3 regions of the Gordonia sp. 135 genome follow, and region 3 is predicted to be linked to each of the others. Evidence: predicted binding sites of a transcription regulator. Region 3 holds the regulator's gene; each other region holds the start of a gene.
What was found. Region 3 encodes LexA, which represses DNA repair genes until DNA is damaged. Its sites were predicted from a motif close to CGAACANNTGTTCG; they were not measured.

Region 1: the regulator LexA is predicted to act here: its motif matches at 1,148-1,161, upstream of GKZ92_RS09670 (DUF222 domain-containing protein).
Region 2: the regulator LexA is predicted to act here: its motif matches at 1,022-1,035, upstream of GKZ92_RS10255 (HNH endonuclease signature motif containing protein).

The regions. Positions count from the first base shown of each region.
Region 1 covers NZ_CP046257.1:2,117,094-2,119,362, reverse strand. The annotation lists gene GKZ92_RS09675 (arabinofuranosidase) at 1-964, opposite strand, end outside; gene GKZ92_RS09670 (DUF222 domain-containing protein) at 1,190-2,269, shown strand, end outside.
Region 2 covers NZ_CP046257.1:2,281,378-2,283,646, reverse strand. The annotation lists gene GKZ92_RS10255 (HNH endonuclease signature motif containing protein) at 1-1,002, opposite strand, end outside; gene GKZ92_RS10250 (MBL fold metallo-hydrolase) at 1,103-1,750, opposite strand; gene GKZ92_RS10245 (oxygenase MpaB family protein) at 1,890-2,269, shown strand, end outside.
Region 3 covers NZ_CP046257.1:2,907,125-2,909,393, forward strand. The annotation lists gene GKZ92_RS13085 (LysM peptidoglycan-binding domain-containing protein) at 89-625, opposite strand; gene lexA (transcriptional repressor LexA) at 863-1,570, shown strand; gene GKZ92_RS13095 (putative PEP-binding protein) at 1,548-2,269, opposite strand, start outside.

The sequences.
Region 1 (2,269 bases), 790 kb from region 3:
AGTGGCGGACCGATCCGGAGAGCCCGGGCAGTTCTTTCGCCGAGCTCCACGACGACAGCCCGTCGCTGCTGTCGGAGTAGAAGTACCGACGCTGCTTGTACGCGTCGACATACATGCGCCAGTTGCCGTTCGGGAGTTTGACCAGCGCCATGCCTTCGACGAAGCGACCGAAACTCCGCATCGGGACGAACCGGTAGGGACCGGTCAGCGATGTCGCGACCGCGTGTTCGATGACCTTCTTCCGCTCGTTCTTCGTGAACGCGTGGTACGTGGAGCCCGCCTTCACCACGGTCGTGTCGATGTGGTCCGCACCGAGGCCGAGGATCGGCACCGGCGGACTCCACAGTCGCAGGCCGGGTTCGAGCGCCGTCATGACGTAGGGCACGAACCCTCCGCCCGTCGACATCGACAGGATGATGTTGACGCGACCACCCTCGACGAAGAACTCCGGAGCCCACGCCTTGGTGGTGAAGGGCGACAGAGACGGTCCGTCACTCGAACCGGCCGACCCGAACGACAGCGGCCCGGACGAGGAGCCGAACACTCCCTTGCCATCGCCCGTGCCGGGTAGGAAAGCGCAGCACAGCGGCACCGGATAGTTGTGCATGAACGCCCAGTTCACGCGATCGCGGCTCCGCGCGAACCCGATGGTGTTCTGACCGGTCGTATAGGTGACGTAGTACCAGCCGTCTGCACCGTGAAAGATGCTCGGATCGCGCACCACACCCGACGGCGGTCGGTACGCACCAAACCGGAGCGGCCGAAACCGGCTCGCATCCGCGGACTGGTACACGTCCATGTGACGGGCACTGGTGTTGGAGAACGCCACCATCGTGTATCGCCAGTTCGGGGTCGCCTCGGCGGTACCCGGAGTTGCGACGAGCAGGCCCGTGAACACCAGCATCGCGACACAGACAGCACCGATGCGGCTCGAACGAGCGCGAATTCGCTGAGACAGCAGCATTGGAGCAGTATCCGCGGAATTGACTGTGGCGTGCGCGGATTTCCCTGACACAGCTATCGAGACCCTTGGTACCCCGAGATCCGATCGTCGGACGGAAGCCGCTCTACACCATGACTCCGACAGTTCCCGCATTCCTGAAGAGGATCGATTGCCTCTGCGCAGCAATAGAATTACGTGTATTGTCGAACATATATTCGAACTGCGATCTTCGAGGGGGTGACCGCCATGACCGACAGCGCATCGACCGATATCACCGATGAGTCGCCGCCGACCGCGGTGCCCGCGTTGCTCGACGAACTCGACGCGATCATCGACCAGCTACAGACCACGGGTTTCACCCGCCTCACCGATACCGAGGTCGACGACGCCGGTGTCCGTATCGAACAGGCCATCGCCCGACTCACCTACACCGGTAACCAGCAGATCGTCGAAGCCGACCAGCGCGACCTACCCCGTAAAGCCGGCTACCGCAGCGTCATCGACTACATGAAACACCGGTTGCGCATGGCCTACCCCGGCAAACGCCTCAAACAAACCCGCGCCACCGCCACCTACCCCGACGCCACCACCGGCGCACCCCTCGAACCCGTCCACCCCACCCTCGCCACGGCGTTCGCCGCCGGCCGGGTGGGATCAGCGCATGTGCATGCGGTGATCGATGTGCTCGACCAGATCCCCCACGCCGTCGACCACGACATCAAGGTCGCCGCCGAACGCACCATCGCCGAACAAGCCGTCCACCTCACCCCCGACCAGATCACCGAGGCCGGTGCTCGCCTGCTGGGCTACCTCGACCCCGACGGGACATTGACCGACGACACCGACCGCCAACGACGCCGCAACGTGTACCTCAACCGGCAACGCGCCGACGGCACCGCCAAGATGTCGGGCATTTTGACACCCGAACTACTCGCACGGGTCTCCATGTTCCTGGCCGTGTGGGCCAAACCCGGGATGAACAATCCGAATGATCCGGAATCACCGACAGGGTCCAGCGAGGATGCCGATCCCGACGCTGTGGCGGCCGCCGCTCAACGCAACGACCGCAGCCCCGCCCAACTCAACCACGACGCCTTCAACGCACTCCTGAAGGCCGTGTTCGAGGACGGCATGCTCGGCAAGAGTCACCGCGGACTGCCGATGCAGCTGATCATCAAAGCCGACCTCAACGACCTCGTCCGCGAAGCCGGCTACGCCGTCACCGCCACCGCCACCCAGATCCCCATCCCCGACCTCATCAACCTCGCCGCCGACGCCCAACCCTGGCTGGCGGTGTTCAAAGACGCCACCGCCATCCCCCTCTAC
Region 2 (2,269 bases), 630 kb from region 3:
GATCAGGGTGCCGTCGGCGCTGGTGGCGGACCCGGTTTCGCGGATGAGGTCGTCGAGCTCGGCTTTGGCGATCAGCTGGACCGGCAGGCCTCGGTGGGTCTTGCCGAGCATTCCGTCGTCGAACACCGCTTCCAGCAGTGCGTTGAGGGCGTCGTGATTGCGCTGTGCGGGGGTGCGGTGGTCGCGGTCGGCTGCTGCCGCGACCACCTCGGGGTCGGCGTCCTCGATCGAACCGCACGGCGATTCGGGATCGGTGGGGTTGTTCATGCCCGGTCGGGCCCAGACGGCCAGGAAAGTCATGATCCGCGCCCGCGCCAGAGGGGTGAGGTTGGCGATGAGTTTGGAGGTCCCGTCGGCGCGTTGCCGGTTCACCTGCAGGTTGCGGCGGCGTACGCGGTCGTCGTGGTCGGTGAGGGTTCCGTCGGGGTCGAGGTGTGCCAGCAGTCGGGCACCGACCTGACCGATCTCGGCGGGCGTGAGCGTGGCGGCGTATTCGGCCAGGGTTTGCTCGGCGGCGGCGCGCACATCGTGTGGGACGGCATGTGGGATCTGGTCCACGACGTCCATCACCGCATGAACGTGGGCAGACCCCACCCGGCCGTCGGCCAATTCTCGGGCGAGCGTCGGCAGTTCGGGTTCGAGTGGTTGTCCGGTGGTGAGGTCGGTGTAGGTGGCGGTGGCTTTCACCTCGGCGTGGCGTCGGCCGGGGAAGGCGATCCGCAGGCGGTGTTGCATGTACTGGATGATGCTGCGGTGACCGGTCTTTCGGGCCAGGCTGCGGTTCTCGACCTCGACGATCTGCTGGTTGCCGGCGTAGGTCAGGCGGGCGATCAGACGCTCGTTCTCGGCGGCCACCTGGTCGACCTCGACATCGGACAATCGAGAGAGGTCAACATTCTGCAACCGGTCGGTGAGGGCGTGCATCTGCTCGATGATCGCGACCGCGTCAGAGGGTGCCGGGTCGGCGGCGTCGACAGTTGCAGCAACGGCCACGACGGTCACCCCCCAAGATTCCGCGGTTCGAATGCATGTTCGATGTTACACACGAATCCGTCGTCACGCAGGAAAGCTCCACAGGCTTCACCAGCAGATCACCCGCACATCAACGTGTTGTTCCGGACGCGATTGCCAATCTTTCGAGCGCCTGCTCGATGTAGCCCGACCAGTCCTGCGCGGCAACCTGATTCACCGCCGACTCCCCGGCGAATGCGCTCGAGATGACCACGTCGGGAGCGAGGGTCGCCAGCAGATGCAGGCTCTCCGCGAGGGTATTCGCATTGCTGAACGGTAGGTATCCGGCGGCCCATTCCCCGGATGCGCTCAGATACAGGGTGTCCCCGGTGAAAAGGTACCGAAGACCGTCATCACCAGGCACCAGGTAGCACGTGCTGCCGGGCGTGTGCCCCGGAGTCGGGATCACCTCGACCCCGTTGTCGTCGACGTACCGTTCCGCGACCGCGATGTCCACGCGCGCAAAGCGGCCGATCCGCTCGGCCTCGGGAGCGGGCGCGTGCAGCGTCGCCCCGAACCGGTCTTCGACACGACCGAGAATCGGGCCGGCCTCGTCCTGATGGGACAGGTACTGGTCGTCGACACCGCCCAGCTTCTCCAGATCGTCGAACTCGGCATCCGATGCCATCGAGTAGAACAGCGCGTTGCGGTCGGACGTCCACAGATACGCATGGGTGGTGAGACCGGGGAACGGGTTGTCGGTCGTTGTCTCCCAGAGGTCGGGTAGCACCTGTCGCATCGGATCTCCTCGTTGAGTGGTGACGGCTCCGCCCCCACCGTGCAACTTCAAGTGAACTTCAGGTCAAGGGCGAACGTGCGCTGGTCAACCCTCGAGTGATACACATGATTCGATTCGTCTCAAACAGTTGGGGGTTCCCGTGTCCGCAGTGCTGCCGAGTCGACCGATCGACGACGCCCCCGGCTTCCCGAGGGCCGTCAGCTACGACGCCGCGATGTCGAACCGAAAGCTCCGGCGTACGCGCGCCCTCGTCCGCAAGGTCACCGGCAAGGACCTCTACCCCGAGCCCGAACACCTGCACACCTTCGCCGAGGACATGTTCCGCACCGATCCCGTGGCCGAGCGGTTCGTCGACGAGGTCTACGGCACGCTCGGCCCCGAAGCCGCGCGCACACTGCTGGACAAGGCCCTGACCGACGGACTCGACAGCGTCGAGAACCCGCCGCCCGCACTCGTCGAACTGTTCGAGGAGTTCGAGACCGTTCCCGACTGGGTCGATCCGCATCTCATCGCCGAGGG
Region 3 (2,269 bases):
GCAGGTCACGGGACACTCTGGTGCAGCCGCGCCGCATGCCAGGCCGGTAGTCGGCCGGTCCCTGTGACATCGAGGATACCGCCCGTGCTCAGTGGTACCGGGGGGCGAGCAGCGGCTGACCGACGCGCAGCCCGCTCGACGGGAGGTCGTTCAGCTGGATGATCTCGTCGACGACCGCCTCACGCGGCATCTCGGGGGCGACGCGCGATGCGATGGTGCTCAGCGAGTCGCCCGACCGCACGTGTACGACCTCGGTGCCGACCGAAGAAGGTGTGACCGTCGCGGCGTAGTTCTGACCGACGACCGCGATGACCCACACGGCCAGAGCGAGCCCGACGCCGGCGAGAATTGCCGTCGCCGTGCGCCGACGCCGCCGGATGACGGCCGAGGGCGCGGTATGCGCAACACGCGAGACGGGTACGACCGGTGCACGACCCCGCATACCGACCGGCGAGGCGCACCGGGTGGAGGCGACCCGGCGGACCCGGACCGCCGACTCCGGCACCGGACGCCCGTCGACGGGCCGGCGGCCGTCGCCGCGGCGCATCGGGCGCGGACGCTCCAGGACGTCACCACGGACCGAATCGGTGGAGCGGTCGGGGTCGATGAGAGTGGCGGTGCGCATGATGCCCTCCGTGTTTCCGGTCGAACGCTTGTCCGTGCTCCGACTGCGTCGTCGGCGTTCGAACTGTTCGATTGTCGATCATCTGTTCGATGAACTGATGTTCGATTTGTAGCACGGCACTCCGACACTTGTCTCGCAACACGTCGAACAAATGTTTGATGCGGTCGGCATTCTCGGCTAGGGTCGTCGTCAGACAAGCGATCTACCAGCACGTTCGGAATCGAGAGGAACCCGATCATGAGCGATGACGGCGGTAAGCGCACCGGAGCGCGGGGCGCCGACGAGCCCGTCGCCCCGGCAGACATGGCGGCGGCCGAGGCCTCGCTGACGCCGCGGCAGCGCGGAGTTCTCGAGGTGATCCGCAAATCCGTGCGCGAGCGCGGTTACCCGCCGAGCATCCGCGAGATCGGTGACGAGGTGGGTCTCACGTCGACCTCCTCCGTCGCCCACCAACTGCGGACGCTCGAACGCAAGGGCCTCCTCAAGCGCGACGCGAATCGTCCGCGAGCGGTCAACATCGCACCGAGCGAGCCGCCGACGCCCACCTCACCGACCGGTGGTGCGCTACCCGAGCCCACCTTCGTGCCGGTGCTCGGCCGGATCGCCGCAGGCGGCCCGATCCTCGCGGAAGAAGCCGTCGAGGACGTCTTCCCGCTCCCCCGCGAGCTCGTCGGCGAGGGTTCGCTGTTCCTGCTGAAGGTCGTCGGTGAGTCGATGATCGACGCCGCGATCTGCGACGGCGACTGGGTGGTCGTCCGCCAGCAGAACGTGGCCGACAACGGCGACATCGTGGCCGCGATGATCGACGGCGAGGCCACGGTCAAGACCTTCAAACGCCAGAAGGGTCATGTCTGGCTGATGCCGCACAACGAGCTGTTCGACCCGATCCCGGGCGACGAGGCCGTGATCCTCGGCAAGGTCGTCACCGTGATGCGGCGTATCTGACCTCTTCGTTCTCGAGAACCGCGGCGGCAGCCTCGCGCGCCGCAGCCGGATCGGTGGTGGCGAGCGCGGCTGTCGCCGCGTTTTCGCAGGTCGACCGTGAGACGCCGCCGAGGCGGGCACCGACCGCGGCGGCCGCCACCGGAGCACTCGACAGCGAGGTGACACCCAACCCGACGAGCACACAGGCGAGGATCGGGTCCGCCGCGGCCTCGCCGCACACGCCCACCGGTTTCCCCTGATCCCGTCCGGCCCGCGCGACCGTCGCGATGAGGTGCAGGACCGCCGGCTGCCACGGATCGGTCAGCGATGCGAGATCGGCCGACATCCGGTCGGCGGCCATCGTGTACTGCGTGAGGTCGTTGGTGCCGATCGAGACGAAGTCGACCTCGGCCAGGATCGCCGGCGCGAGGATCGCGGCGGCGGGGACCTCGATCATCACCCCGGCGACCAGTCCGCGTTCCCGTACCTGAGCGGCGAAGGCGGCCGCCTCGGCCGGTGAGGCGATCATCGGCGCCATGACCCAGGGGCTCGTCTCGGAACCCTCGGCGGCGCGTGTGATCGCGTCGAGCTGATGGGCACGGATCTCGGGGTGTGCCAAGGCGATCCGGTCGCCGCGCACACCGAGCGCCGGGTTGGCCTCCTCGGGCTGGTGCACGAAGCGCAGCGGCTTGTCCGAGCCGGCGTCGAGCGTACGGATGA